Regions from separate parts of the Agarivorans sp. 1_MG-2023 genome, predicted to be linked through region 2. Evidence: predicted binding sites of a transcription regulator. Region 2 holds the regulator's gene; each other region holds the start of a gene.
What was found. The regulator sigma-54, encoded in region 2, starts transcription at its own class of promoters, with help from an activator protein. The targets are predictions, from matches to a motif close to GTTGGCACGNNNNTNGNNT.

Region 1 (7,392 bases), on a different contig from region 2:
TGTGGATGAAGTAATAGTAAGGCCGCAATCTTAAGCTGGTTTGCAGCCAAGTGCCTGTGTTAGCATTGCCGGTTCTCAATTGACGAATTTTTTATGGTTATAGCTGTGGAAGAAGGTTTAAATCCTACTGAAAAACGCGGTGCTTATTCGCTTGCGCTGTTGTTTGCTTTGCGCATGGCTGGCTTGTTTATGTTAATGCCGGTTTTGGCTGTGTATGGTCAAGAGTTAAAAGGTTTTTCGCCGCTTTGGGTTGGCTTATCTATTGGCGCTTATGGCTTAACTCAAGCTATGTTTCAAATCCCTATGGGGTGGCTATCGGACCGCATTGGTAGAAAACCGGTTATCTTTTTAGGTTTGAGCATTTTTGCATTAGGCTCAGTGGTGGCCGCTATGGCGGAATCGATTCATGGCGTTGCTATTGGGCGAGCTTTGCAAGGCATGGGGGCAATTGCGAGTACGGTTATGGCGCTGGCCGCAGACTTAAGCCGAGAGACCCAGCGTGCCAAGGTGATGGCGTTTATTGGGGTAAGCATTGGTTTATCTTTTGCAGCATCTTTAGTGCTTGGGCCTATAGTGTCTGCACTGCTAGGTTTATCGGGGTTGTTTTGGTTAATTGCTGGCTTATCGTTAGCGGCTATGTTGGTGGTGCAATTTGCTGTGCCAAATGCTCACTCTAAAGCCCCTAGTGGTGAAGTGAGTGCTAACTCTGCTCAAATGTTCAAACTACTCAAACACCCTCAATTACTGCGTTTAGATTGGGGGGTATTTACGCTACACCTAGTATTGACCGCACTATTTGTGGTGATGCCACTACGTTTGGTGGATGCAGGACTAGAAGCCGCCAGTCATTGGCAAGTGTATTTACCTGCAGTATTAGTGTCGTTCGTATTAATGGTGCCGTTACTTATTATTGCCGCTAAACGTAATCAGCAACGTGGTTACTTTTTGTTTGCAATTAGCTTATTGCTATTGGCTAATGCACTACTGTTAGTTGATGTATCGTCTATTTGGTTGTTAGGCGCAATTTTAGCGATTTTTTTTATCGGCTTTAATTATTTAGAAGCGAGCTTACCTGCGCTTATTTCTAATCTAGCGCCTCCAGGTAATAAAGGCGCTGCTTTAGGGGTGTTTTCTACCAGTCAATTTCTAGGGGCGTTTATTGGCGGTTCTAGTGCTGGAGCCTTGTATATGGCAGCAGGTGCGTATGGAGTAAGCCTGTTTGCTATTGCTTTGCTGCTTATTTGGTTAGTTGTTAGTTTAGGAATGCGTGCGCAAAGTGGCATAAAAAGTTATTCGTTGGCGATATCATCTGCCGACCAACCAGCGAGTTTATTGGCAAAACTGCAGGTATTACCTGGGGTTGTAGAAGCGGTAGTGATTTCCAGTGACCGTACTGTCTACCTCAAAGTGAAAACAAAAGAATTTGAATTGGCTAGAGCATTGGATTTGGTGCGAGCAGCCTAGTATGATAGCGGGTCTTCCTCGCCACAACAGATAGAATATAGGAGCGATATACATGGCCACTCGGGGCATTAATAAAGTAATTTTGGTTGGTAACTTAGGACAAGATCCTGAAGTACGTTTTATGCCAAACGGCGGGGCCGTCGCCAATATTACTATTGCTACTTCAGAAAGCTGGAGAGACAAGCAAAGTGGTGAACAGAAAGAACGCACAGAATGGCACCGCGTAGTGTTGTTTGGCAAACTGGCCGAAGTAGCTGGTGAATATCTTAAAAAAGGTTCACAGGTTTATATTGAAGGCCAATTACAAACGCGTAAGTGGCAAGACCAAAATGGTCAAGACCGCTACTCAACAGAGGTAGTTGTTCAAGGCTTTAATGGCGTAATGCAAATGCTAGGTGGTCGCCAAGGCGGTGGTCAAGGTCAAAGCATGGGTGGAGCGCCACAGCAGCAAAATAACTGGGGTGGCCAACAGCAAGCAGCTCCACAGGCTGCTCCTACCGCACAACAAGGTGGTTTCCAGCAGCAAGCGCCGCAACAACAGGCTGCGCCTCAGCAAGGTGGCTATCAGCAACAAGCTAAGCCTGCTGCTCCGCAACAAGCGCCTCAACAAGCTGCACCACAGTTTAACGAGCCGCCAATGGATTTTGACGACGATATCCCGTTCTAGGCTGCTAAGAGCTAAAAATAAAAAGCCTCAAGAAATTGAGGCTTTTTAGTATCTATAGCTTATTTAGTTGTACTCACTATTTAAGTGAATTGATTAACTGCTTTAGGTGAGTGACTGGAATGGCATAACTAATAGCACTAGGGTCAGCCAGCACTGCCTCTTTAGTCGTTTTCACAAACACCTTGTTAATGATTGCGATTACTGCACCCGTTTCAGGGTGATATAAAGGGCTGCCGCTGTTACCCGGGTAGGCGGTAGCGTCTAATTGATAGATGTTATACGGTGACTTAAGTCTTTTAAGTTGTGCTAAGTTTAGCTCGCTGGCATTTCGGGCGGGTATCACCACTGGCGTTATACTCGAAATAATACCGCGGTGAGTAACGGGGTAAAGTCCCAATACCGCACCAATAGGAAACCCAGTGAAGGCATATAGTTCTCCTTCGCGCACCTTTTTATTAGACAGGCCCATCGCTTTTAGGGCTTTACCTTCAATTTTTAGCAGCGCTAAATCATGTTTCTGATTGCTTGCCACCAAACTGGCTATTCGTATTTCAGGCGAACGACCTTGCCCAACAAATACTACGAGTTTTTCATTCTGCTGTTGATTTAGGCTTTTGGGAATGACATGAGCATTAGTAGCAATTAAATGAGGTCCAACCACAAACCCTGTTCCTCTAAGGTTTGCACGCGGTGAGTTAAGCTTGTTGTAGGTGCCAACGCCAACTACAGAAGGTTTAATTCTTTCTATAGTGTCAGCAAGATCGCTTAACGCGCCAGCGCTAAACATCGATAAAAATGAAGCGATGGCAATAATGAAGGCTAGTTTCATACTATATTCTTCCTTGAGAGACTATTTCATCTTAATTTTTACTCGGTACTAGAGCAAGTTAGTATAAAAGCGACTAGGTTTGTGTAGTGCGTAATACTGTGAAGCGAAAAAGGCCAAATGATGATGAGTTTTAATTACGAAGATGCGTTCTCCAGAAATATTGGCTGGGTTACAGATGCAGAGCAACAGATACTGCGTGGTAAGCGTGTGGCTATGGCTGGAGCCGGGGGCGTGGGTAGTGAACACATAGTGACGTTAGCAAGGTTGGGGGTTGGCAAGTTTCATATCTCTGATTTTGATGAATATGAAGTCCATAACTTTAACCGCCAGGCTGGGGCGTTTATGTCTACGGTGGGCCAAGATAAAGTTAAAGTGATGGAACAAGTTTGCTTGGATATTAATCCAGAAGCGGAAGTGAAGTCTTTCCCTGAAGGTATTTTCGAACATAATGTTGATGAATTTTTAGATGGCATTGATGTATATGTAGATAGCTTAGATTTTTTTGCGCTATCGGCGCGTAAGTTGGTTTTTCAAAAGTGTTTGGAAAAAAATATACCGCTAGTAACCGCAGCTCCTTTGGGTATGGGCTGCGCATTTCTTTGCTTTATGCCGGGAGGAATGACCTATGAAGAGTATTTTCGCTTTGAGGATGCAAGCAGTGAAAATGAGCAATACATTAAATTCTTGATTGGACTTTCGCCCGCTATGTTACAGCGACCATACTTAGTTGACCCTAGTAAAGCGGACTTCCACGCTAAAAAAGGCCCGTCGATGCCTATGGCTGTGAAAATGTGTGGGGGAATTGCCGGCACTTATGTGCTCAAAATATTATTGAATAGAGGTGAGTTAATTACTGCTCCTTACGGTTTGCACTTTGATGCCTACCGAAATCGTTTCAAAAAAACTTGGCGGCCAATGGGTAACCGCAACCCACTGCAGCGTATTGTATTTGGTGTGGCGAAAAAAATAGTATTGAGTGGCGGTGCTTAACTGTGACTTGGTGTCAGTAAGTTTTACAAAATGTTATCTATATTTGTATTAATATAGTTTAAGTTGTTGTAAATATTTGATTTTTAATCTTGGCTTACTTATTGCTTTAAGCCCACCGTTATTTATAAACGATTTTACCAAACGGATGGGTTACATGAACAAACTGAAACATGCTTGCTTAGCAGTTAGCTTAGGATTAGCAAGTATTTCTGCTAGTGCGGAACTGATTACTGAATGGAACTACGCAAATGATGCGGGTTTTAAAGAGTGGAGTTCTCGTGCTGGCCAAGTTGGTATAGACACCGACGGTGCAACACTAGATGATTTTGATGTTCTTTTTGGTGGCGAGCTTCCTAAGAGCTTAGCGTGGGGTGACCCATATGGTGCAGTGAATCCTTTATTGCAAAAGAGTTCTCTTGTGATCGATGATGCTCAGTCTGGCCAAGTAAACACCAGCGCGCCAGGTGATGTAGCATCTTTAGATTTTGTAACAGGCACCGGTCTTACTCACGAAAACTGGGGCGTAACAGGTAATACTTTATCGTCAGCGGTTTTGTTTGATGGTTTGTTCTTGCAGCCTCTAGCACCTTTTGTAGGCCCTGCACTTCCTGCGCCAGTACTTGAATTTGATGTGCTATTTGAAGAAACCTATAACACACCAACAAATAACGTGTGTAAATACGGTGATACTAAAGTAGGTGAGGCGGGTGTTAATGAAGCCGGTTGTTCAGATCTATTCACTTTAGTGTTGGATGACGGCGTTACTTTTTCTGAAGTTGGTGGAGATATCTACCTTCAAAACAGTTTCATATTACCAATCCCTGGTTTTGATGATTATGTTTATACGTTAACGACTCGCTTACAGGGCTTAGAAGTACTAGATGGTTTAGATTGTGGGCCTGATGCTACTTGTATTGGTTTCTTGACTGAAGAAAACCAAACCAACCAACTAGAAGCTGCTTTTGCTATCTCTGCTGCAAAAGTAACAGAGCCAGGCACTTTAGCCATCTTTGGTTTGGGCTTATTAGGTTTGGCATCTGTTCGTCGCCGCGCTTAATCACTGCTAGTGTTTAAAGCAACTGCTGCTAGTAGCAGTAGTTGCTTGTTTTCCTTCCAATACCGCTCCTGCAATAAGAAACTGTACCAAGCTATTTGGTTCCCCTTTACTACAAGTCACCTTTTTATCCTCAAGGCTTATCGTACATTGTTAACGGTTAACTAAACGTTAATGAATTGCTCATGGTTTAACTGACATGCCTGTAAGCAAGCACTTAAAAGCTTTTGGCGAAAACGACGTTAGCCCGTGAAAGTGGCAGTGGAATTAGGGATCCTATGAGTACTTTATTCAATAAATGCTTTAGTTTTTTATGTCAGTAATCTTTACATCAACGTTTTATCAATGGGTTTTGTTTTTGTTAAAATATTGTTTTAAAAGGGTTTTTAAAACTGGCACTTAGATTGCTATGTACAGGTTGTATCTTGAATCGTACTAACCAAATGGATGGGTGACATGAACAAATTAAAACTAACATGCTTGGCAGCTAGCTTAAGTTTTGCAAGCGTTGCTGCAAATTCTGCTCTTATTACTGATTGGGACTATTTAAATGATGCTGGTTTTGACCAGTGGACTTCAGATGCCGGTTCTATTGACCCTACCGGAATTGATGCTTCTGGTGCTACTCGTGACGAATTTGATCCAGTTGGTTTGTTTGGTGGTGAATTACCTAAAACGCTTGAATGGGGTGTACCTTACGGTGCTGAAAACCCAGATTTGAAGAAAAGCGCTTTAGCGATTGAAGAAGCTAAAGAAGGTACTGTTACTACTAGTGTTGTCGACGGTGTTGGTGCATTGGTATTCTCTGAAGGTACTGGTCTTGTACATGAAAACTGGGGCGTTACCGGTGATACTTTAGTTGCGGCTACCTTATTTGATGGTTTGTTCCTAGCGCCTACAGCGCCAGTTGCTTTCCCACTAGCGCCAGCACCAGTACTACAATTTGGTGTTATCTTCGAAGAAACTTATAACACTCCTACGAACGACATCTGTAAGTACGAACCTACCCAACTAGTTGGTGCAGTAGGTATTAACCAAGAAGGTTGTTCAGATTTATTCACTTTAGTGCTAGGCCCAGATGTTACCTACACTGAAGTTGGTGATGATATCTACCTTCAAAACAGCTTTGTATTGCCAATCCCTGGCTACGATGACTACGTATACACGCTTACTACTCGCCTTCAAGGTTTAGAAGTGTTGGGTGATATTGATTGTGGTCCAAATGCTACTTGTATCGGCTTCCTAACAGAAGAAGATAAAACCAATGAATTAAAAGCTGGTTTCGCTATCTCTGCTGCTCAAGTAACAGAGCCAGGCACTTTAGCTATCTTTGGTCTAGGCTTGTTAGGTTTGGCGTCAGTTCGTCGCCGTGCATAATGCTTATTTAAAAGTCGCTAACTATTAGCATTGAATACCCAAAGCGCAGCCTAGTTCTGCGCTTTGTTTTTTTCAAGCCTGCTTTAATTCAATTCATAATTTTTCTAAGGCTTAAGTGTTGTAAATAGATAATTAAACAGCTTAGAGAGCCCGATATGATCCGTAACAAATATGTGAAAAAACTATCCACTATGCCGATTTTGGGGGCAGCTGTAAGAGGTGGGATTTCGATGTTGGTGAAGCGTGAAGCTAAACTTATCGCCGAACATTTTGCTGAGTTCCTCCGCCCCGTTGTTGCCTTTAAACCAGATATAGTTAACGAAGCTTTTAAAATTCGTCACGACGTATATTGCGAAGAACTCAATTTTGAGCCCGTTCGTGATGACGGTATGGAACAAGATGAATTTGACGATTACTCCCGCTTTTGCCTCATTGAACACAAACCTAGTTCTAACTTCGCCGGTTGTGTGCGAATAGTTTCTCCAACGAGTAAAAGTGAATTGTTACCGATTGAAACATTTTGTTCTGAAGCTATTAAAAACGCTAAGGTTCATCCCTCCCAGTTTGACCGAAGCGAGATTTGTGAAATTTCTCGTTTGGCTGTTCGCCCTCAATTTCGCCGTCGTAAGGCTGATAATTTTGAGGGTGCCGCTTCTGGTGCTATTAACGAGCAAACCTATTCTGAGGAAGAGTTACGTTGCTTTCCTTTTTTAGCAATTGGTTTGTATTTGTCCATTGCAGCTCTAGCTGTGCGAGCTGGCACTCACCATGCCTTTGTTATGATGGAGCCTCGATTAGCTCGCAGTATGAGCTTCTTGGGTATTAAGTTTGAGCAATTAGGCCCAGCTGTTGATTACCATGGCCTACGTGCGCCTTACTACATTAGCACTGGCATGTTAACTCGCAGCTTACCTGTTGGTTTTCAGGTATTAATGAATAACATTGATAAAGAAGTAGAGAAAGGGTGTTTGGCTGCACGAAACAATGATGACAATGACGAGTACATCAAGA
Region 2 (7,392 bases):
ATGGTTACTCGGCCCAATAAGTGGCCTTGTTCATCGACGACAGGAGCAGATATCCAGTCGTGGCGTTCAAATAATGCCGCTACATCGTCTTCATCCATCGCTACCGGAATAGTCTCTGCCTTACTGTCCATCACGTCGCGAACGTTAACATTTGGGTTAACGGTAAGCAGGGTCGATAAGGGGATATCGCCGAGTAGTGAATCATCCTCGTCCACCACATACAGGGCGTCAGTGGCTTCGGGTAATTCACCGCGCACCCGTAAGTAGCGTAATACCACATCAATGGTGACGTCGGCACGAATGGTGATGGTATCAGTGTTCATGATACTGCCGGCAGTATCTTCAGGGTAGGCTAAGGCGGCTTCTACACGATGGCGATCTTGCCCGTCCATCTGTTCTAATACTTCTTGATAAACACTATCAGGCAGGCTACGCAGCACGTAAGCGATGTCATCGGTGTCCATGCCTTCGGTGGCTGCGGCAAGCGTCTCTGGCGCCATTAATTGCAGCACGCCTTCCATTACGTCTTCGTTAAGTTCTTCGAGAATTTCGCCGTGTTGTTCAGGATCGGTGAGTTGCCATAACACTTTCCGCCCTGCTGGGGGGCTAGATTCTAGCAGTAAGGCTACGTCACAGGCCGGCATTTGATGAAGCATGCGCCTAACATGCACAAACATACCGCTGTCTAGAGCTTGGTTAAGCTCCTGTAAGCGTTTGTGCTGATTAGGGTTTAACTCCATCTCTTCCGGCATAAGCATTCCCTATTATTGTTTGTTTAAGCGGCGCTTGCTAAGTGTAGCGTGTGTTTATTGCGCTTTGGTTTATTCTTCGTCGAAATTCGCTTCTATTAACGCTTGAACGGCATCTAAAGCGGCAGTGGCATCGTCCCCTTCGGAAATAATGGTTAAGGTATTTCCTTGAGCGCTGGCTAACACCAACAAGCCCATTACACTGGCGGCAGAGGCGGTTTTCTCGCCATCGATAATGGTTAGTTCAGCATCAAATTTCTGGGCCAGCTCTACCAGTTTTGTCGCTGGGCGAGCATGCAACCCCAGCTTGTTTTTAACGATAACTTGCCTAGTGAGCTTCAAGACGGTGTTCCAAAGTGCGATGGCGACGTTGTACTTTACGCTGGGCACTAAAGTGTTCAGCTAATTTTTCTGCTACGTAAACACTGCGGTGTTGGCCACCAGTGCAACCAATGGCAATGGTTAGGTAAGCGCGGTTATTGGCTTCCAAATGCGGTAACCAAGATTGTAGTAAATCACGAATTTGCTCAATGTATTGATTGACCAAAGCTTGTGCAGATAAATACTCTTGAACAGGTTTATCTAAGCCTGTCAGTGGCCGCAACTCTTCTTGCCAATGAGGGTTAGGCAGAAATCTAGCATCAAACATATAGTCAGCATCATTAGGCACGCCGTTTTTAAAGCCAAATGATTCAAACACTAAAATTAACTGTTGTTGCTGATCGCCAGTTACTCTAGAGCGAATTAAGCCACTTAGCTCATGCACTGATAAGCGTGAAGTATCGATGCGTAAATCAGCATTTCGAGATAACGGTGCCAGCAGCTCGGTTTCCGATTCAATCGCTTCAGCCAGAGACAAATTGGTTTGACTCAGCGGGTGAACTCGCCGAGTTTCGCTGTAACGGCGGATCAGCGCCTCGTCTTTAGCATCTAAAAAAATGCTTAACAGATTCACATCAGGGCCGGCGTTGCGAATAATTTGGCCTATCGGCGAAGGTTCGTCTGGAAGGTTTCGAATATCGATACTTATTGCTACTTTAGAGTAAGTATTTTTTAAGTTATCGATAAGAGATTGCCATAACACAACCGGGAGGTTGTCTACACAATAGTAGCCCAGATCTTCTAGTACTCTCAAGGCGACGGTTTTTCCTGAACCAGAACGCCCACTCACGATAATGAGTTCCATGACTATCCCTAACGGTGATTAGAGTATTAGGCTACCATGATGTCGTATAATTCGTCATCACTTTGTGCACAACGAAGTTGTTTGCATACTTGCTTATCGTTAAGTTTTTCAGCTACTTGAGATAAGGTGTTGAGGTGTTGTTTACACTGATCTTCTGGTACCAGTAAGGCAAAAACCAAATCAACAGGTTTATTGTCAATGGCGTCAAAAGCAATTGGAGGATCACAACGTAAAAAAACAGCGGTTGTTTGATGCTGTTTATCAATGCGGCCATGAGGTATTGCCACGCCTTGCCCGATACCGGTGCTGCCCATTTTTTCTCTATTCAACAAACTCTCAAATATACATTGAGCTGTCGTATCCAGTTGACCAGCGGCTAGTTCACTAATGATTTCTAAGGCGCGTTTTTTTGAAGAGCATTGGACTGCACTTTGAGTGCAATCCAAGCTTAGTACTTTATCTATTTGCATGGAGGTGACTAATGTTTGTTAAGTTTTTCTTTATGTTTGATAACTTGGCGGTCAAGTTTGTCGATGAGGCCATCAATGGCGGCATACATATCTGAATGTTCAGCGGTAGCGAATAATTCACCGCCATTTAAATGTAAGGTGGCTTCTGCGATTTGATTGAGCTTCTCGACGTTGAGGATGACATGAACATTGTTTATCTGGTCAAATCGTCGAGTGAGCTTGGCAAACTTGTTATGGACATATTCTTTTAAAGACTCAGTAATATCAACGTGGTGTCCGGTAAGATTAATTTGCATAAATATAGTCCCCTTGATTGGCCTTAAAGTAGGCTCTTACGTTGGTTAGAAGGTGGTATCGCTAAAGACTCACGATATTTTGCAATCGTACGCCTTGCCACCTTGATCCCCTGATCTGCCAAAATATCAGCAATCTTACTATCGCTGAGAGGTTTACTGGTATTTTCGGCAGCAACCAGTTTCTTAATTAATGCACGAATAGCGGTAGATGAACATTCACCGCCGCCATCGGTAGCCACATGGCTAGAGAAGAAATATTTAAGTTCGAAAATGCCGCGAGGTGTATGCATGAATTTTTGAGTTGTCACTCGCGAAATTGTTGATTCGTGCATTTCTACTGCTTCGGCTACATCGTTCAGCACCATTGGCTTCATTGCTTCTTCACCGTATTCGAAGAAGGCTTGTTGGTGGTGAACGATACAGTTAGAGACTTTGAGTAAGGTTTCGTTGCGGCTTTCAATACTCTTAATAAACCACTTGGCTTCTTGTAAGTGGCTACGGATAAACTGAGTATCGGTGGCATTAGACGTTTTACTTAAGGATGCATAGTGAGAGTTTACTCTTAGCTTCGGCATCGCATCGGGGTTTAGCTCTACCACCCAGCGACCTTGACGCTTCACTACGGAAACATCGGGAATAACGTATTGGGCTTGGTTTGGCTCAACAGCGTTACCCGGGCGTGGCTCTAAGGTGTGAATCAAACGCATCACTTCGCGCAGCTGGTCTTCTTTTAATTTGGTCTTTCGAGCCAATAAGCGAAAATCTCGATTGGCTAATACATCGATATGGTTAGACACCACATCTTTGGCTTCATTTAGCCATGGTGTTTCTGGGGAAAAACGACTTAATTGAATTAACAAGCATTCTTGTAGCGAGCGCGCGGCAATGCCTACGGGGTCGAAATGCTGAATCCGTTTTAGTACTGCTTCAATTTCGTCAAGCTCTACATCTAAGTCGTTATTGTCACTAGAATTGAGGCCATCTAATAACTGTTCACAATCTTGTGTGAGGTAACCTGATTCATCTACTGCATCAATAATGGCTAAAGCAATGGCTTGGTCTACTTCGCTGAAAGGAGTAAGGCGCATTTGCCACAGCATGTGATCTTGTAAGGAATCAACGGTTTCGCCTTGGAATAACATATCATTGTCGTCACCACCGCTACTGCCGCTCGATGAGCTAGCTGGCGCGGAACTGGCGCTATAAATATCGTCCCAAGTGGAGTCTACGGGCAGGTCATCAGAAACAGTTTCTTGGTTAATGGCATCGCCAGCTTCCATTTGGCTGCTGTCTACGTCGGCGCTAGATTCGGCTTCTGTAGATTTTTCATTGGCTGACTTAGCGTCTGTTGCGTCACTATCATTCGAATGTGACTCATCCGCCTCAAGCAGAGGGTTACTTTCCAGAGCCTCTTGAATTTCTTGCTGTAAATCCAGGGTTGAAAGCTGGAGTAAGCGTATGGCCTGTTGTAACTGGGGGGTCATGGTTAACTGCTGACCAAGACGCAACTGCAAAGATGCTTTCATTAACTACCGCTATCCCTTCTTTTTATATTATTTTCTAAGCTGCACTTTAACTATAGCTTGAATTGTTCACCGAGATAAACTCGTTTCACGTGCTCGTTTTCAAGTATTTCTTGTGGCTTACCTGAGGCTATCAATTCACCCTGACTAACGATATAGGCATGCTCACAAACATCGAGAGTTTCCCTTACATTGTGGTCGGTAATTAATACACCTAGACCGCGATCACGCAGGTGTTCAATGATTTTTTTAATATCAATAACGGAAATAGGATCTACCCCAGCGAAGGGTTCGTCAAGCAAAATAAACTTAGGGGCTGCGGCTAAGGCGCGGGCAATTTCTACCCGGCGACGCTCTCCGCCTGACAGGCTCATACCAAGATTTTTGCGAATATGGCCAATGTGAAACTCTTCTAGCAAATCGTCCAATGCGCCAATCTGCTGCTCTTTGTCCAAATCCTTACGGGTTTCTAATACCGCCAGAATATTTTTTTCTACCGATAAACGGCGAAAGATAGAGGCCTCTTGCGGGAGATAACCAATGCCTTTTCGTGCACGAGTATGCATAGCGGTGCTAGACAGATCATCGTCATCGATAAGTATTCGGCCTTGGTCTCGCGGCACTAGACCAACCACCATGTAGAAGGTAGTGGTTTTACCGGCGCCGTTTGGCCCTAGTAAACCAACAATTTTCCCGGTTTCTACATTTAAACTGACGTTCTTTACTACCTTGCGACCTTTGTAGCTTTTGGCAAGGTTCTCAGCGATTAAGGTACTCATGATTACTCATTGTCCTCGGGGGAGAGTTCTTCTAATTGCTGAGGCAGGAAGATAGTGGTTACGCGATTATTTTCATCGCCTTGAGCAACCATCTCTTGTTTATTAATGCTGTATTTAATCATTTGGCCTTTTACTAAGCTCTCTTCTTGCTTGAGCTGAGCATTGTTGGTTAAGGTGAGGGTCTGCGTTTTTAAATCGTAACGCACCTCGTTGGCCTCTGCTTCAATCGGCTTGCCGCTGTCTAGTAGTTGGTAAAAAGTTGCCGGTTCGCCTTTGGCGATCATCACCTCGCTGCCTTTTTCTTCACTACCTATTACGCTGAGTTCTTCGGCGTGCATTTTTATTGAACCTTGAGTCACCACTACATTATTGTAGAAAGTGACGCGGTTTTCTTTGATGTTGACCTGCTGGCGGTCGGCATCAACAATAATTTGTTTGTTGAAGTCGTCTTCAAGTGCTTGAGAACCCCAAGAAAGCATAAACAAGCTAGCCGCTAGCGCTAACTTACTCTTGTGGGTTGTGGTAAACCGCTTCGATATCATCTAATAAAGTCACTATTTCGTTAGCTAGATCACCGTCCATGCCAACACCATACAGTTCGTACGATGGGCCATACACGGTAACAGGTTGATCGCTGCTCATGGTTTCGCTTTGCAGATCGATTTCCAAACTTTCGGTAATTATGTCGCGAACATACTCGCCACGACTTAAGTTTTTAATCACTACATTGTCATTTAAGGTGACAGTTTGTTGCTGCTGTACTGTAGCGTGATCAGCCACAATTTGCCATACAGGTTGACGAGGATCTGGGTAAACCAAAATCTTTGGTTGAGTAAATTCTGTGTGCTTAAGTTGTTCAAAAAACTCCATTTGTTCGGCGTAGATACGGTAACGTGGGCTGCCGTTTTCGCCAAAGCTGACGCTATAGAGTTTCTCTGCAACAAAGTTGGGCTTGCTGGCTTCGCGTTGAGCGCTTTGTTGTTTAGGATCTGAGGGGCTTAATTGCCACAACACCAAGGCGAGAACGAACAGGCTCGCAAAAAACAGCGTAACGCGATTCATACACTCATACCTTGAGCATATTCTAGCTGATCTTTGGCTTGCAGTATCAGATCACAAAGCTCGCGTACTGCGCCAAAACCACCTGGGGTAATGGTAACTAAGTTAGCATCTTGTTTACACAGCGGGTGGGCGTCATGTACTGCAACACCTAAGCCACACGCGCGCATTACCGGTGTATCAACCACATCGTCGCCAATGTATGCCACTTTGTCAGCTGACAGGTTGAGTTGTTCGAGCATTTGTTGGTAGGCCACCATCTTGTTTTGTTGGCCTTGGTAAATGCGGCTTACACCTAAAGCCTGCATGCGTTTTTCTACGATAGTAGATTGGCGGCCGGTAATAATGGCCACTTCTACACCAATGTTTAACAAGGCTTTAATGCCAAAGCCATCGTGAGTATGAAAGGCTTTTAGCTCTTCACCATCGTTGCCAAGGTAAATCCGGCCATCGGAAAACACTCCATCAACATCGCAAATAAGCAATTTGATGTTTTTAGCACGGGTAAAGTTTTGCGAGCTTACCGAGCCATAAGGCGTGTTAATCGTCATTAATATACTCCAGCCTGCAGCAGGGTATGCATGTTAAAGGCCCCCACTACGGTCTGTTGGTTTAATACAAACAAGCCGTTAATTGATTTGGCTTTCATCAGCTTTAAGGCGTCAAAGGCTAACCAAGAGTCTTCAATGACTTTGGGGTTTTTAGTCATTACTTGGCCAATTGGTGTGTCATGTATATCGATGCGTTGATCAAGTATTCGACGTAAGTCGCCGTCGGTAAAAATACCCACCAATTGCTGCTTAGCATCAACAATTCCCACCATACCTAAACCTTTGGCAGTAATTTCGAACAATGCTTCACGAATAGTTTGTTCGACTGTTACTAGAGGGATTTGTTCCCCGCTTAGCATTAAGTCACTCACACTTAACAATAATTTTTTACCTAAAGTGCCGCCAGGATGAGATAGCGCAAAATCATCGGCAGTAAACCCACGGGCTTCTAATAGTGCTACCGCCAACGCGTCGCCCATTACCAAGGTTGCTGTAGAGCTTGCGGTAGGCGCTAACCCTAATGGGCAGGCTTCACGAGGTACTGAGATACATAAATGGTAGTTGGCAAGCTTGGCCATAGACGAGTTGGGGTTGCTGGTCATCGCAATAGAACGAACACCAATTCGGTTAAATACAGGGTAGAGCGAGAGTATCTCTTCTGATTCGCCGGAATTAGACAAGGCTAATACAATGTCTTCGGCAGCAATCATGCCTAAATCACCGTGGCAGGCTTCGCCAGGGTGAACAAAAAATGCGGCGGTGCCGGTAGAGGCTAAAGT
Region 3 (7,392 bases), on a different contig from region 2:
CAACGTTATGAACCATTTCTTTTTGCAAACGCTCAAGAATGTTTCGAGAAGTAACAAATTTACCTTCTTTACCAGCAAACGGAGAGTTGTTTACTTGGAAAGTCATGTTAACCGTAGGTTCATCAACACTCAGTGGTGTTAAGGCTTCAACGTTGTTGGTATCACAAATGGTGTCAGAGATTTTAAGCTCGCCAAGACCTGTAATAGCAATAATGTTACCGGCTTCAGCTTTCTGTGTTTCTTGACGCTCTAGGCCCAAGTAACTTAGCACAAGGCCAACTTTACCATTGCGGGTTTTACCGTCAGCGCCCACTACAGTCACTTGTTGGTTAGGCACAACACTACCGCGGGTAATACGGCCTACACCGATAACACCAACATAAGAGTTGTAATCTAACTGAGAAATTTGCATCTGGAAATCGCCACTTGGGTCAGCAGCTGGAGGAGCAACATTGTCAACAATTGCTTGGAACAATGGTTCCATGTTGTCTGATGGCTCATCTAAATCCATAGTTGCCCAGCCGTTAATCGCTGATGCGTAAACCACTTTAAAGTCTAACTGATCGTCAGTTGCGCCAAGGTTATCGAATAAATCAAATACTTGATCCATAACCCAATCAGGGCGAGCACCTGGTTTATCAATCTTGTTAATGACTAAGATTGGCTTAAGGCCTTGAGCAAACGCTTTTTGTGTTACAAAGCGTGTTTGCGGCATTGGGCCTTCTTGGGCATCAACAAGTAGCAACACTGAGTCAGCCATAGACATAACACGCTCTACTTCTCCACCGAAGTCGGCGTGTCCAGGAGTATCAACAATGTTGATATGGTAGTCGTTCCATTCAATAGCAGTATTTTTTGCAAGAATGGTAATACCACGCTCTTTCTCAATGTCGTTAGAGTCCATGACTCGCTCTTCAGCATCACCACGAGTAGTTAGCGTACCGGATTGCTGCAATAACTTGTCAACTAGGGTCGTTTTCCCGTGGTCAACGTGAGCAATAATGGCGATGTTTCTTAACTTATCTAGCACGGCTCTCAGCCCTTTTATAATGAGGTAAAAGTAAAAAGTGCGCTATTGTACATATAAACGACAACTTCTCATAGTTTTAAGTTGATCACGGTTTTTCTCCTACCCACTTAGGGTATGATAAGTGCGGCTAGAAACTTAACGCACCAAAATGGACAAGAACAGCACCACAAAAGTGCATCGCATTGCACTAAATTGATGCCCCTTCCCATAACAACCATATATATCAATATCTTATGTGTTGGCACAGTTTTAGCTTCAAGCAACACAACAGCGTTAATTCGTTATAAATACTATTAAATCGATTGAACCATCAATTTTGATGACACCGGAGGTTAAAAACATGTCTGCAGAAGTTTTAGCTTTGCTTAAAGAGCAAGAGGTTAAATTTGTTGACTTACGCTTTACCGATACTAAAGGTAAAGAGCAACACGTATCTATTCCATCTCACCAGGTTGACGAAGATTTCTTCACCGACGGCAAAATGTTTGATGGTTCTTCTATTTCAGGCTGGAAAGGTATTAACGAATCAGACATGGTATTAATGCCTGATCCTGCTACTGCAGTACTAGACCCGTTCACAGAAGAAAACACTCTAAACCTTCGTTGTGACATTCTTGAGCCAGCAACTATGCAAGGTTACGACCGTGACCCACGCTCTGTAGCTAAGCGCGCTGAAGAATACATGCGTTCTACCGGTATTGCAGATTCTGCATACTTCGGTCCTGAGCCAGAGTTCTTCTTGTTTGATGACGTTAAGTACAAAACTGACATGTCAGGTTCTATGTACAAAATTGATGCTGATGAAGCGTCTTGGAACTCAGACAAGCATTTTGAAGACGGTAACACTGGTCACCGTCCTGGCGTTAAAGGCGGTTACTTCCCAGTAGCACCAGTTGATTCTTCACAAGACCTACGCTCAGCAATGTGTTTAGTACTTGAAGAAATGGGTCAAACTGTTGAAGCGCACCACCACGAAGTAGCAACAGCTGGTCAGAACGAAATCGCCACTTTATTCAACTCAATCGTTGAAAAAGCTGATGAAACTCAAGTTCTTAAGTATGTTGTTCACAACGTAGCTCACGCTTACGGTAAAACAGCGACTTTCATGCCTAAGCCAGTTGTTGGTGATAACGGTAGCGGTATGCACGTTCACCAATCAATTTGGAAAGACGGCGAAAACTTGTTTGCTGGTGATCTATATGGTGGCCTATCTGAAACTGCATTGTTCTACATTGGCGGTATCATCAAACACGCTAAAGCGATTAACGCTTTTGCTAACGCATCTACCAACTCTTACAAGCGTTTGGTACCAGGCTTCGAAGCGCCAGTTATGCTAGCTTACTCAGCACGTAACCGTTCTGCTTCTATCCGTATTCCAGTAGTACCTTCGCCTAAAGCGCGTCGTATCGAAGTACGTTTCCCTGACCCAACAGCTAACCCATACTTAGCATTCTCTGCAATGTTGATGGCTGGCCTTGACGGGATCAAAAACAAAATCCACCCTGGCGATGCTATGGACAAGGATTTATACGACCTACCTGCAGAAGAAGCAGCTGAAATTCCACAAGTGGCGACCTCACTTGAGAATGCACTAGCTTGCCTAGATGCAGACCGTGAATTCTTAACTGCTGGCGGCGTATTCAGCAACGATTACATCGATTCTTACATCGCATTGAAATCAGCTGACGTTGAACGCATCAACATGACAACTCACCCAGTTGAGTTCGAATTGTACTACAGCGTATAAACAAAACGTTACACAGCTTAAAAAACCCGCTTTAAAGCGGGTTTTTTTATTGCTTTTCAATAGGTTTTTGCCCACCGTTAGCAGGTTGAATGGAGGAATTATCAATGAGCAAATGGTTTGCTATCATTTTTTTTATCAGTTTCGGACTAGTAAGTGTTCAAGCCGCCGACACTATTTACCAATGGGTAGATGAGAATGGCATCACCCACTTTTCAGATCGCCCCCAAGTTGGCGCTACCGAATTACAGGTAGACGTCGCTCCGCCAGCCACCGATGGCCCCTTGGCAACTCCGCGTACACCCCTGAAAAAGAAACAAAAACCAGTTAAGTATCAAGTACAAATTACCAGCCCAAGTCATGAACAAACTATTCGCGACAACGAAGGCAAAATTTCGATTACAGCAACCACTACGCCACTGCCGTTAAATAGCATGGGCTACAAGTTGGTGCTTGATGGTGTCCCCCAAGGGCAAATCACTAAAATGGGGAGCTTTAACCTCACCAATATTGATCGTGGTGCTCATACTATTCATGTGCAGTTGGTTGATGATTCGGGCAAGGAAATTGCATCGTCTAAACCCATTACCGTATTTTTGCACCGCGCTAACGCATTTGGCGCTGGAGCAGCTGCAGCAGGGGGAGGCTAACTAGCAACTCTCTGCCTTTTGAGGTTAAACTCAGTGCAGAAGCACCAACTTGGTGCGCGCATTCAGGAGAGAGTAGTGTTAGAGATCTCTGGCTTAGAACGTTTAGTATTGGAAAATCAAGTTACCGCCATCGTGCTGCTTGATGCTGAGTTAAAAATTCAATACGTAAACGCTTCTGCCGAACAGTTACTCGGGCAAAGTGCCAAGCGGCTTATTGATGAGCCGCTTGCCATGCAGGTTAAGCACAGTTCTCTAGACCTCAGCAAGCTTGGCAGTGTGTGTAGCTCTGGACAGAGCTTTACCGATAACGAAGTGACCTTAGTGTTTGATAGCCACCATGCATTAGTCGAGCTCTCGGCCACACGCATTAATAGTCAGCAATACAACTTGTTGATGTTAGAAATGCGCGCTATCGGCCAACAGAAGAAAATTTCCCAAGAGTTATACCAACACGCCCAACAACAAGCCGCAAAGGAATTAGTTCGCGGCTTAGCCCATGAAATTAAAAATCCATTAGGCGGGCTGCGCGGCGCTGCGCAGTTGCTCGAAAAAGAGCTAGTTAATCCAGAACTCAAAGAATTCACCGGCATTATTATTGAGCAAGCCGATCGGCTGCGAAAGCTGGTCGATCGCTTGTTAGGGCCACAGCGCCCTGGCTTACATGAGCTACACAACGTGCATTCGGTACTCGAAAAGGTCCGCCAGTTGGTCAAACTTGATTTGCCTTCAGGGATAAGCGTAGAGCGAGACTACGATCCAAGCATTCCCGATTTTGAAATGGATCACGAGCAACTCTTACAAGCCTTTCTCAATATTGTACAAAACGCTGTGCAAGCACTGGGCGAAAGTGGTGGCAAAATAGACATAGTTACCCGCACCGCTCATCAAGCAACAATTGCCGGGCAGCGTTTTAAGCTGGCCGCAGAAATCAAAATTATAGATAACGGCCCGGGGATACCTACTGAACTACTCGATACCCTGTTTTACCCCATGGTAACCGGGCGTGAAGGCGGTACAGGTTTAGGTTTATCAATCGCACAGAATTTAATAAATCAGCATAAAGGGAAGATTGAATGCGCCAGCTGGCCAGGACATACCGAGTTCACCATTCACCTTCCACTACGACGTTAAGGATGTACTAACATGGCAGCAACTATATGGGTCGTTGACGACGACAGCTCTATTCGGTGGGTGTTAGAAAAAGCGTTAAAAACGGCAGGCTATGATTGCCTAAGCTTTGCTGACGGCGAAATGATGCTGCAGCAATTAGACTATGAACAACCTGACGTAGTCATTTCAGATATTCGTATGCCAGGCATGGACGGATTAAGCCTACTGGAAAAAATTCAAAGCCATTTCCCAGAAATGCCGGTGATTATCATGACCGCCCATTCAGATTTGGATAGCGCGGTAAATGCCTACCAACGTGGTGCATTTGAATACTTGCCAAAACCCTTTGATATTGACGAAGCGGTTTCGTTAACCGAGCGTGCGGTGACGGTTTCCAGAGAGCAAAAAGGCAGTAAGGCAAATAACAAACCTAGCTCTCCAGCGCCCGAAATTATTGGTGAAGCGCCTGCTATGCAAGAGGTGTTTCGAGCGATTGGTCGCTTATCGCGCTCCAGTATCTCAGTGCTTATTAATGGCCAATCGGGTACAGGTAAAGAGCTTGTTGCACATGCCCTGCATAAACATAGCCCACGCGCCAGCGGCAGCTTTATTGCGCTTAACATGGCAGCCATTCCAAAGGACTTGATTGAATCTGAGTTATTTGGCCATGAGAAAGGTGCATTTACCGGCGCCAACAATATTCGCCACGGTCGCTTTGAACAAGCTAACGGCGGAACCCTATTTCTTGATGAAATTGGTGACATGCCCTTAGACATTCAAACCCGTTTATTACGGGTGTTAGCAGACGGGCAGTTTTACCGGGTTGGCGGTCATTCTCCAGTACAGGTGGATGTAAGAATCATTGCAGCTACTCACCAGAACTTAGAGAAAAAAGTGGCTGAAGGTGATTTCCGTGAAGATTTATTCCACCGCTTAAACGTGATTCGTATTCATTTACCTTCATTGTGTGAGCGCCGTGAAGATATTCCCGCATTAGGCAAACACTTTTTAGAAATTGCCGCCAAAGAGCTGAATGTAGAAAGTAAACTGCTACACAAAGACACTCAGCGCTTTATGATGCAACTGGCTTGGCCAGGTAATGTAAGGCAGCTAGAAAACGTTTGTCGCTGGTTAACCGTAATGGCTAGTGGTCAGGAAGTACTACCAGCAGACTTACCGCCAGAGTTAAGCCAACCAGTTATTACCGAGCAAGGGGAAAGTGCCGATACTAACTGGCGCTCACTACTCAAAAGTTGGGTGTCTCAGCAATTGGTATCTGGGCAAATCGATATATTAGGTGAAGCCATGCCTGACTTTGAACGCATCATGCTTACCACAGCACTTGAGCATACTCATGGCCACAAGCAAGAAGCCGCTCGATTATTAGGCTGGGGCCGAAACACCCTAACTCGCAAGTTAAAAGAGTTAGATGTAGAAGCTTAAGTTGCAGTATGCCGAGTAAAGCTTAACCGCCTTGGTTAAGCTTTACTCAAAGATAAGCGAATAGAAAAAAACATAAGAGACTTTGCCACCACTTAGGCTACGATTGAGGCTTGCCCTACCGTAAAGCCATTTTCAGCTAAAAACTCAAAACCTTCTGCTGCTGAAGAAAAATTGCGATTAATATGATCTTCTGGCTGCTGCCCTATCATCCTTTGCAGTTGATAGTCTTTTAAAGTGTTTTTTTTGTAGATACGTACCGAATGAGTCATATTTCGCATTATCGCCCATTGCAGCATCTCATGGATTAATGGTTCAACTTCTGGGACGGCCAAGGTCCAGTCATCAAAGTAAACGAAGTGAGCCCAGTTGTCATGGCACAAGCCATTAGCGTAGGCTTTATAGTCCTTAATAAATGCCTCAGCAGTCTTCACGTCCCAAGAGCCAATAATACTAATAATCATCACTTGTTGGTCTGTTCGTAAAGTATAAAAGTTATCTATTATCACTTTAGTTTTGCTACCTGCTCAATCGAAGCTTCTTCGATTATAGGCAACTTATCTCTATTAAGAGCTATTTCCTAAAGTTCAGAACACTAAAACTTATAACTCAACTAGAGGCGCGCTTTTGTAAGAACAAGATTTTTGCGGGCACACTTCCCGCTTTCCTGCTGCAGTTTTCTTCAGTACTAATAACTTCCAACCACAATCAGGGCAAGGCTTAGCGATGGGCTGATCATTTACTGCATATGAACATTTAGGATAGGCGTTACAGGCATAAAAGGTTTTACCAAAACGTGATTGGCGAGAAGCAAGCTTACCTTTGTTGCAAGAGGGGCAAGTAATCTCGGGGGCGCTTTCTGCTTGCGGTTGTGCTGACTCAATGTGCTGACAACTTGGAAACGCGCTACAACCAATAAACATGCCGTAACGCCCTTGGCGTAGCATCAGCTCCTCACCACATTTAGGGCATTCAGTTCCAGGCAGTACTTTCTCTAGCGAATGATCTTGTTGGTGCAATGCTCGGCTGTAGTCACAACTTGGATATTGGCTACACCCTAAGAAGGGGCCCGATTTGCTATTGCGATGTTGCAGCTCGCCACCACATTTGGGGCAAACATCGTATTCTTTTTCTAAGGCGTGCTCGTGTGCGGAAAATAATTTAGGATCAATCTTAGACATGCTTACACCTCGTTGAACTTTGCTAAGCATAACAAAATAGCGCCAATAGGCTATTGATTCGACGCAAGCAAAGCTCTATCGAGATGATAAGTTGGCGTAACACCGCTTGGCAGCGGTGTACTTAAGCCTTAATGCAGTGGACCATCACCCAGATCGAATAATAGTTCTTCCATTTGTTGATAAGCCGATTCACTACCTGGAACATTAAACAGCACCATTAAAATGATCCATTTTAAG
Region 4 (7,392 bases), on a different contig from region 2:
ACCATTTAAACGATGAACACTACGAGTCGTTGGGTGCTACTGATCACGGCATTATTAAAGCGAAGTTTGTTTATCGGCCTTTTGATTAAAGCTAACAGCATTGCAGCTTGTGAGTTACAGATAAGTGAGAGTGGGCACTCTCGCTTATCCACCATCAGGTAAGTTACTAGTCGTTGTAGCCAAAGGCTTTGATAAAGGGCTCAACCATAGCAAGGTGTGGCGTTATAAACTCTTGGTAGTTGCGCCATTTGTAACATGACTCGGTGTAAATAGGTTTAACCACTTGATTGCTGGAAGCAGATAGCACCACTTTTTGTTGAGCATGTTGATTAAAATTCAGATAATCGTTGTTGGCATCAATCTCTAAAAATTCAAATACCTTCTTCGCTTCTTTTTCCAGATCGCTGACTAAGTCTTCATACCGTACAAAATGAATATTTAAATCTAACTCTGTTTGGTAGCGCTGAAATAGAGTGAAGACTTGTTGGTAGCGTTTAAAGCAGTCTTCCAAGCGGTTCAACTTAGCTTGTTGTTGGTTGTTTGCTGAGTTTTGCTGGAAGTTACTCAAACAAGTATCAGCTGGGTGGCGTAAGCAAAAGATGATTTTTGCTTTAGGGAATAAGCTTAGTATTAAGGGCAAGTCTATGGTGTATAAAGGAAACTTATCTACGACGACACTGTTATCTTTTAGCTGAATCTTGTTACGCGTAAAGTAATCAAAGTACTCTTGGCGCAATATGTTTAAGTCTTGCTCGTTTAATTTAGGTAAGTCTTGCGGATAGCGTTTGTTAAGTTTGTAGTTAAAGGCCTCGGTAACGTTAAACAGTGAGCGGGTTTCGCTAAGTGCAATAACCTGCTCTTGGGTATCGAGTATGTTCTCTAATAAGGTGGTGCCAGAGCGATTAAAGCCCATCATAAACACTGGTTGATGCTCTTTCGCGTGAGTGTTTTTTACATTATGTAGAAATGACAAATCGAGTTTTTGTAAGCTGGTTACATTGTCTGTATGACTAGACGCCTGAGCCCGTTGGTGATTCAAATTAGCCATAGCGGTGAAATCAATAAAGGCGTCGGAGTAACGCTGTTGTTTATCAAATGCTTCCGCTCGAAGCTTATAAGCGGCCTTTTGGCGCATAAAATCTAAGCGCTCTATAAGCTCATCACTCAGTAATCGCGTTACACTCTCGTGTTCTCCTTGGCGCGCTTTTACTTCTGCTTGGTAGTAACGAATCCAAGGCTTGTTAATAAAGTCTATTTCGGCTTGTTTAAGTAATTTAATTGCACTCTGGTGTTCTCGTATAAACATCAAAGTGTCTATAGCAAACTCCAGCTGCCACTCTTCTATAAAGCTTGAATGCGCTAGAAAAGCGTCAATTCTTTCTAGAGTAAGCTGTTTGTTACCTTGTTTTTTCGCAGCTGAAATCAATAGGGCTTGAGCGGGGGCGTAATACCCTGGCCAGCCTTGCATAAGCGTAGTCAACGTATCGAGTTCGCCATAGCAGTCTTCATCTAGGTAGCATTCACCTAACTGAGCCGCGATTGGCGCATTATTGATACTGTTATCTAGTGAAAAACATTGTTCAAAAGAGCTGATAGCAACTCGAGTTAAGCCCAGTGTTTTTTGTGTTTTAGCGATATTGCGATAAGTGCTGTTACGCTGTTCATTGTCTTGGCAAAACCCTAGCAGTTGCTGGTAACTCTCTAGTGATTTTTCTAACTTTTGCATATGAAATAGCGCATAAGCTTCTAGCTCAAGGCTTTTATAGTCTTGTTGAGATTTAAGCTTGTTAATTTTATTTACGGTAGAAATAGCTTGGCTATACTTGCCAGCTTGTAAGGCCTTTACGGCTTTTTCCATAATGCTGTGCCGCTGCTCGGGCTTCATACTACTTCCTATTACTCACTTTACACCTCTTCCAGTCTTTACTTTATCGCAAGGCTGGGAGATTTGATGCGTGATTTATCTCATTGCAAAAAAACGCAGTAGTTTCATAACAAAACGTTAAGGCAAGGTGGATTTACCTTTTTACTTAGGTACTTTGTCGTTGCCCCTAATTGATGCATATAACTGTAAGCGCTATGCAATGGTGCATTTATAGACTAATACAGTGCAAATCCTTAACTGGCTCAGTTAAAGAGCATGCCAAATATTAATGATAAATAACGCTGGGTTGCCCAATTGTTAAGGCTTTGTGTGTTTTTGTGAGCCGTTTGGCGCAACAATTGCTATTTCCCTATTGATGGTCAAGGACAGACCCAAGCAGCAAGTTGACAAAGAGCCTAGAGCTCTACTTGTGAAAGGTACGCTGCGGTAGTTACCGCCGATAACACTGCTCCAAGCCGTAGGATTCAATTTACTACTAAGCAATATAGGGAAATATTATGTCATATCTAGCTCCTTCAGAGTTTGTTACAAAAATGGTGGATGCGGGTGAATCTAAAGTATTCATGTCTACCCGCGATACGGTAATCCGTGCATTTATGGCCGGTGCCATTTTGGCCCTAGCCGCTATTTTTGCTATTACCATTGCTGTAAACACCGGAAACTTTTTAATTGGAGCAATCTTGTTCCCTGTGGGTTTCTGTATGCTTTATTTGATGGGTTTTGACTTATTAACTGGAGTGTTTGTTTTAGTGCCATTGGCGCTGTTAGATAAACGGCCCGGCGTAGATGTACCTGGCTTGTTGCGTAACTGGGGCTTAGTGTTTTTAGGTAACTTTGGTGGAGCCTTAACCGTTGCGGTGATGATGGCCTTCATTTTCACTTACGGCTTTAACATCGAAGCTGGTGCGGTGGGTGCTAAAGCAGCTGCCATTGGTGAAGCGCGTACCGTAGGTTATGCAGAACACGGTGTGGCAGGTTGGTTTACAATTTTTGTTCGCGGCATGTTGTGTAACTGGATGGTATCAATGGGTGTAGTAGGCGCGATGATCTCTACCAATGTTAGCGGTAAAGTTATCGCTATGTGGATGCCAATATTCTTGTTCTTCTACATGGGTTTTGAACACTCGGTAGTGAACATGTTCTTATTCCCATTTGGTTTAATTATGGGTGGTGACTTCTCTGTAATGGATTACTTCCTTTGGAACGAAATCCCAACGGCATTGGGTAACCTAGTGGGTGGTTTAGCCTTTACTGGTTTAACACTGTACACCACACACGTGAGAACCGCGCCTAAGCGTAAAGTGGCTAAATCTGCTGTAGAAGCGCCAAGTAAAACCGCTTCGGCTAACGCTTAATCACGGAAACTATATGACGAGCCAGCTGAGTGTTTCCATTGGTCAATGTTCTGATAAAGGCCGCAAGGCCATTAATCAAGACTGTTACGGTGTATCCACTCCGCGAGGCTCGCAGTTAAACCATAAAGGCTTTGCTGCTGTGATGGCCGACGGCATTAGCAGCAGCGAAGTAAGCCAAGTAGCCAGCGAAACCGCAGTGAAAAGCTTTCTAGATGATTACTACTGTACTTCTGAAGTTTGGTCGGTTCAGCATTCAGCCGAAAAAGTATTAGACGCCACCAATGCTTGGCTGTATTCCCAGTCACAGCAAAGCCCTTACCATTACGACAAAGACAAGGGTTACGTTTGTACTTTTAGTGCCTTAGTTATAAAAGGCAATACCGCACACATTTTTCACGTGGGGGATACCCGCGTTTACCGTTTAAATCAAAACGGTTTAGAGCAACTCACTAAAGATCACCGCCTATGGGTGAATGAAGATAAAAGCTACCTAAGCCGAGCTTTAGGCATAGAAGAATATTGTGAATTTGACTACCAAAGCTTGCGCGTAGAACCAGGTGACATCTTTTTATTAGCCACCGATGGCGTTTATGAGTTTATTGATGCAGCTCTAGTCAACAGCACTATTGAACAGTATCCCAATGAATTAGAAGCTGCAGCCAACAAGATAGTAGAGTTAGCTTATGAAGCAGGCAGCGACGATAATTTAAGTTTACAGATTATTCGCGTTGATCAATTGGCAGAGAATAGTGCTCAGCACTTAAAGCTGCAAGTAGATAGGCTGCCCTTTCCGCCTATGTTAGAAGCGCGAATGCAGTTTGATGGTTACACCATCGTTCGCCAACTTCATGCCAGCAGCCGCAGCCATGTTTACTTAGCCTTAGACGAGCAATCGGGGCAACAGGTAATACTAAAAGCCCCCTCAATAGATTTACGCGATGACCCTGAATACTTAGAGCGCTTTCTCACTGAGGAATGGATAGCTCGCCGCATTAATAGCGCCTATGTACTAAAAGCCAATCTCGACCCGCGCGAGCGTAATTACCTGTATACCGTATTTGAGTATGTTGAAGGGCAAACTCTAGCGCAGTGGATAACCGACAACCCAAAGCCTGAGTTAAGCAGGGTGAGAGAAATAGTTGAGCAAATTGCTAAGGGGCTACGCGCTTTTCACCGCATGGATATGCTGCATCAAGATCTTAAACCTGACAACATCATGATAGATAGCACCGGCACCATAAAAATTATCGACTTTGGCTCGGTGTGGGCGGCAGGTTTGGCTGAGCAAACCCATGATTTAACTCAGCAGCATTTACTCGGCACTGCACTTTATTCGGCACCAGAGCTGTTTTTAGGTGAGGGCGGTAGCACGCGTGCCGAGCTGTTTTCATTAGCCGTTATTACCTATTTCATGCTGTGTGGGCGTTACCCTTACGGCACCAAAGTGGCAGGCGCAAAAAGCCAGGCCGCGCAAAGGCGCTTGGTTTATCAGTCGGTACTCGACACCGACAGTGAAATACCCGTTTGGATTGATGATGCTTTAGAAAAAGCGTTGCAGGTGAATCGCCTTAAGCGGTATGAGCAAATTACCGAGTTTTTGTGTGATTTACGCCAGCCCAATAAAGCTTTTTTAAACAAAACTCGCGCACCGCTAGTGGAGCGAAATCCAGTGGCTGTATGGCAGGGCATATCAGCCATTTTGGCTGCGCTAGTGATTTACTTGTTAAGCCGTTAGCGCGTCGTGCAAATAGACTTTATTTACTGAAAAGGGAAGGAAACGCAAATGATTACTAGTAGAGAAGACGTCACTCAGCTAATTATGGCAACCAAGGTAAGAAAAGGCATTAAGTGGAGTGAAGTTGCGACCGCTATTGGCTTATCTAAAGAGTGGACTACTGCCGCTTGTTTAGGGCAAATGACTTTTGATAAAGCGCAAGCTGAGACCGTTGGCGATATGTTCGAGTTAACTGATGAAGCTGTTGCTTGGCTACAAATAGCGCCTTATAAAGGCTCACTGCCTACTGCGGTGCCAACTGATCCACTTATCTATCGTTGGTACGAAGTGGTTAACGTGTATGGCAGCACCATTAAAGAACTTATTCACGAAGAGTTTGGCGATGGCATAATGAGCGCGATTGATTTTTCTATGGATATTAAGCGTGAAGAAAACCCCAATGGTGACCGAGTAAACGTGGTGTTGTCGGGTAAGTTCTTACCTTATAAAACCTACTAAGCGCTATGTAAGATAACTAAAAAAGCCAGCGAGTTGCTGGCTTTTTTACATGTGTTACGTGATTAGTTTATGCTTTAACAGCCCTCCCATGCACTTATTGCTGATAGCACTAGTCAATCCCCAATCTGAAACGCTAAACTGTCGGCTTATTTTATTTAGTTTAAAGGTAGTGTGATGAACCCGATTCTTGCGATGTTGAGAGAGAACAATATTAGCGACCAACAGATTAGCGAGCTTTTTGAAGTGCTGACGCAAAACCCTCTTGCGGCTATGGCTACCATTAGCCAATTAGGTTTGCCACAAGAACAGCTTCAAATGTTAATGGGGCAAGTGATGCAAAATCCTGCTTTGATTAAAGAAGCTGTGGATGAGTTAGGTTTAGACTTTTCGAAAGTAGAGGCAGCCAAAGAACAGCTTAAGAAATAACGCTAGCGATGATCTAGGTTAGCAAGCAATGCTAAGCACTAAGGTGTGACACTTCTTATCGTGATTTGCGTGCTAACAAACGGGTGAGTCTAAGGCCCAAATACCCTTACAGGGTAATTAGACACTAGACTCAACCCTAATGATAACATTGGGCTAATAACTAACGACTATAACGTTGTTTTTTACTGCGCAATCGACGTATCCATTGAAAACGCGCCAAACGTTGCATATCTTCAATTGCATCGCTTTCATCAGTAATTTCTTGGCCTAACAAGGTTTCAATGATGTCTTCCATGGTGAGCAAGCCCTGAACCTCGCCGTATTCATTGACTACTGCTGCAATTAAGTCTCGAGCTTGCAGCAGGCGTTGATAAGCATGGCGTATGCTTACGCTGGCGGGGAGCATGAGTAACTCTCTAGAAAACTCACCAACTTGTCGGCTACCTTCTTTATTAAGGGCTGCGCTCATAATGTCTTGTTTATGTACATAAGACACAATGTTATCGCGGTCACCTTGATAAACCGGGATCCTAGAAAACGGTTTGGCGAGATGTGATTCAATAAACTCGTCTACGTTACTGCTATGTTCAATGCGATGAACCACCGCGCGTGGTGTCATCACTTCAGTTATTTTTAACTTCTCTAATTGCAACAAATTACGCAGTACTTGAGACTCACCTTGCTCAATAACACCTTGCTGGTGGCCTAACTCGGCAAGTGCACTGATCTCTTCTCGCAGGCTAGAAAAGTCTTCTTCGTGTTTACCAATACGTGCGGTAATGCGATCACTTAACCACACAAAAGGGTAAAAAACCTTAATCATTATTGGTAATAACCAAGAGGCAAAAGGGGCGAGTTTTCGCCAGTAGGTGACTCCTAAGGTTTTTGGCACAATCTCAGATAGTACCAGCACTAGTATCGTCATAATGGCCGAAGAAACGGCGAGATACTGGGATCCGTAAAGAGACGCGACTTGAGCTCCTACGCCAGCTGCACCAGCTGTATGGGCAATGGTATTAAGAGTGAGAATGGCCGCTAGTGGTTTGTCGATACTGGCTTTTAATTTGGCTAAGCGTGCAGCAGCATTTGGGTTGTGTTGCTGCTGAAGGTGAATATAACTAGGGGAGACGCTGAGTAACACCGCCTCTAAAATGGAACATAGAAAAGAAACAAAAATAGCAAGACATAGAAAACTTACTAAAAGAAACACGTAATCCACCATTATTTTAACCCAAAGACACTGTTGGGCGTTCAGTAAACCCAGCGCTATTGGTATGAGTGCTAAGTTAGCTGCAGTTTACCAATTAATATCAACAAAAGGGCAGTAGAATATTAAAACGACTTGAAGCCTTGGATGTGTGGGCGATTATCATCGATAAATGCTAGGCACAAAAAAAGACACCCTAAGGTGTCTTTATTTGTAGAATTGGTGGAGCTGGCGGGTTTCGAACCCGCGTCCAAAACCATTCTAACCAATGGCGCTACATGCTTAG

Region 1: a site for sigma-54 is predicted at 4,039-4,057, ahead of Q4592_RS08320 (THxN family PEP-CTERM protein). Genes of this name have one in related genera too.
Region 3: a site for sigma-54 is predicted at 1,268-1,286, ahead of glnA (glutamate--ammonia ligase). Genes of this name have one in related genera too.
Region 4: a site for sigma-54 is predicted at 2,211-2,229, ahead of Q4592_RS04000 (formate/nitrite transporter family protein). Genes of this name have one in related genera too.

The regions. Positions count from the first base shown of each region.
Region 1 is NZ_JAUOSJ010000005.1:5,062-12,453, forward strand. Features, by position in the region: gene Q4592_RS08300 (MFS transporter) at 94-1,464, shown strand; gene Q4592_RS08305 (single-stranded DNA-binding protein) at 1,517-2,131, shown strand; gene Q4592_RS08310 (serine protease) at 2,208-2,960, opposite strand; gene Q4592_RS08315 (ThiF family adenylyltransferase) at 3,081-3,950, shown strand; gene Q4592_RS08320 (THxN family PEP-CTERM protein) at 4,105-5,007, shown strand; gene Q4592_RS08325 (THxN family PEP-CTERM protein) at 5,461-6,381, shown strand; gene Q4592_RS08330 (PEP-CTERM/exosortase system-associated acyltransferase) at 6,537-7,392, shown strand, end outside.
Region 2 is NZ_JAUOSJ010000008.1:172,141-179,532, reverse strand. Features, by position in the region: gene mgtE (magnesium transporter) at 1-752, opposite strand, end outside; gene Q4592_RS13605 (HPr family phosphocarrier protein) at 822-1,112, opposite strand; gene rapZ (RNase adapter RapZ) at 1,078-1,935, opposite strand; gene ptsN (PTS IIA-like nitrogen regulatory protein PtsN) at 1,962-2,405, opposite strand; gene hpf (ribosome hibernation promoting factor) at 2,414-2,701, opposite strand; gene Q4592_RS13585 (RNA polymerase factor sigma-54) at 2,725-4,227, opposite strand; gene lptB (LPS export ABC transporter ATP-binding protein) at 4,278-5,003, opposite strand; gene lptA (lipopolysaccharide transport periplasmic protein LptA) at 5,006-5,482, opposite strand; gene lptC (LPS export ABC transporter periplasmic protein LptC) at 5,508-6,065, opposite strand; gene kdsC (3-deoxy-manno-octulosonate-8-phosphatase KdsC) at 6,062-6,613, opposite strand; gene Q4592_RS13560 (KpsF/GutQ family sugar-phosphate isomerase) at 6,613-7,392, opposite strand, start outside.
Region 3 is NZ_JAUOSJ010000010.1:72,104-79,495, forward strand. Features, by position in the region: gene typA (translational GTPase TypA) at 1-1,030, opposite strand, end outside; gene glnA (glutamate--ammonia ligase) at 1,371-2,777, shown strand; gene Q4592_RS15055 (DUF4124 domain-containing protein) at 2,882-3,424, shown strand; gene glnL (nitrogen regulation protein NR(II)) at 3,500-4,555, shown strand; gene glnG (nitrogen regulation protein NR(I)) at 4,568-5,977, shown strand; gene Q4592_RS15070 (hypothetical protein) at 6,070-6,441, opposite strand; gene Q4592_RS15075 (type I DNA topoisomerase) at 6,577-7,155, opposite strand; gene Q4592_RS15080 (DUF494 family protein) at 7,284-7,392, opposite strand, start outside.
Region 4 is NZ_JAUOSJ010000002.1:430,009-437,400, forward strand. Features, by position in the region: gene Q4592_RS03990 (endonuclease/exonuclease/phosphatase family protein) at 1-89, shown strand, start outside; gene Q4592_RS03995 (sulfotransferase) at 167-1,885, opposite strand; gene Q4592_RS04000 (formate/nitrite transporter family protein) at 2,383-3,240, shown strand; gene Q4592_RS04005 (bifunctional protein-serine/threonine kinase/phosphatase) at 3,254-4,975, shown strand; gene cynS (cyanase) at 5,024-5,473, shown strand; gene Q4592_RS04015 (DUF2999 family protein) at 5,648-5,899, shown strand; gene Q4592_RS04020 (CNNM domain-containing protein) at 6,060-7,109, opposite strand; RNA gene ssrA (transfer-messenger RNA) at 7,327-7,392, opposite strand, start outside.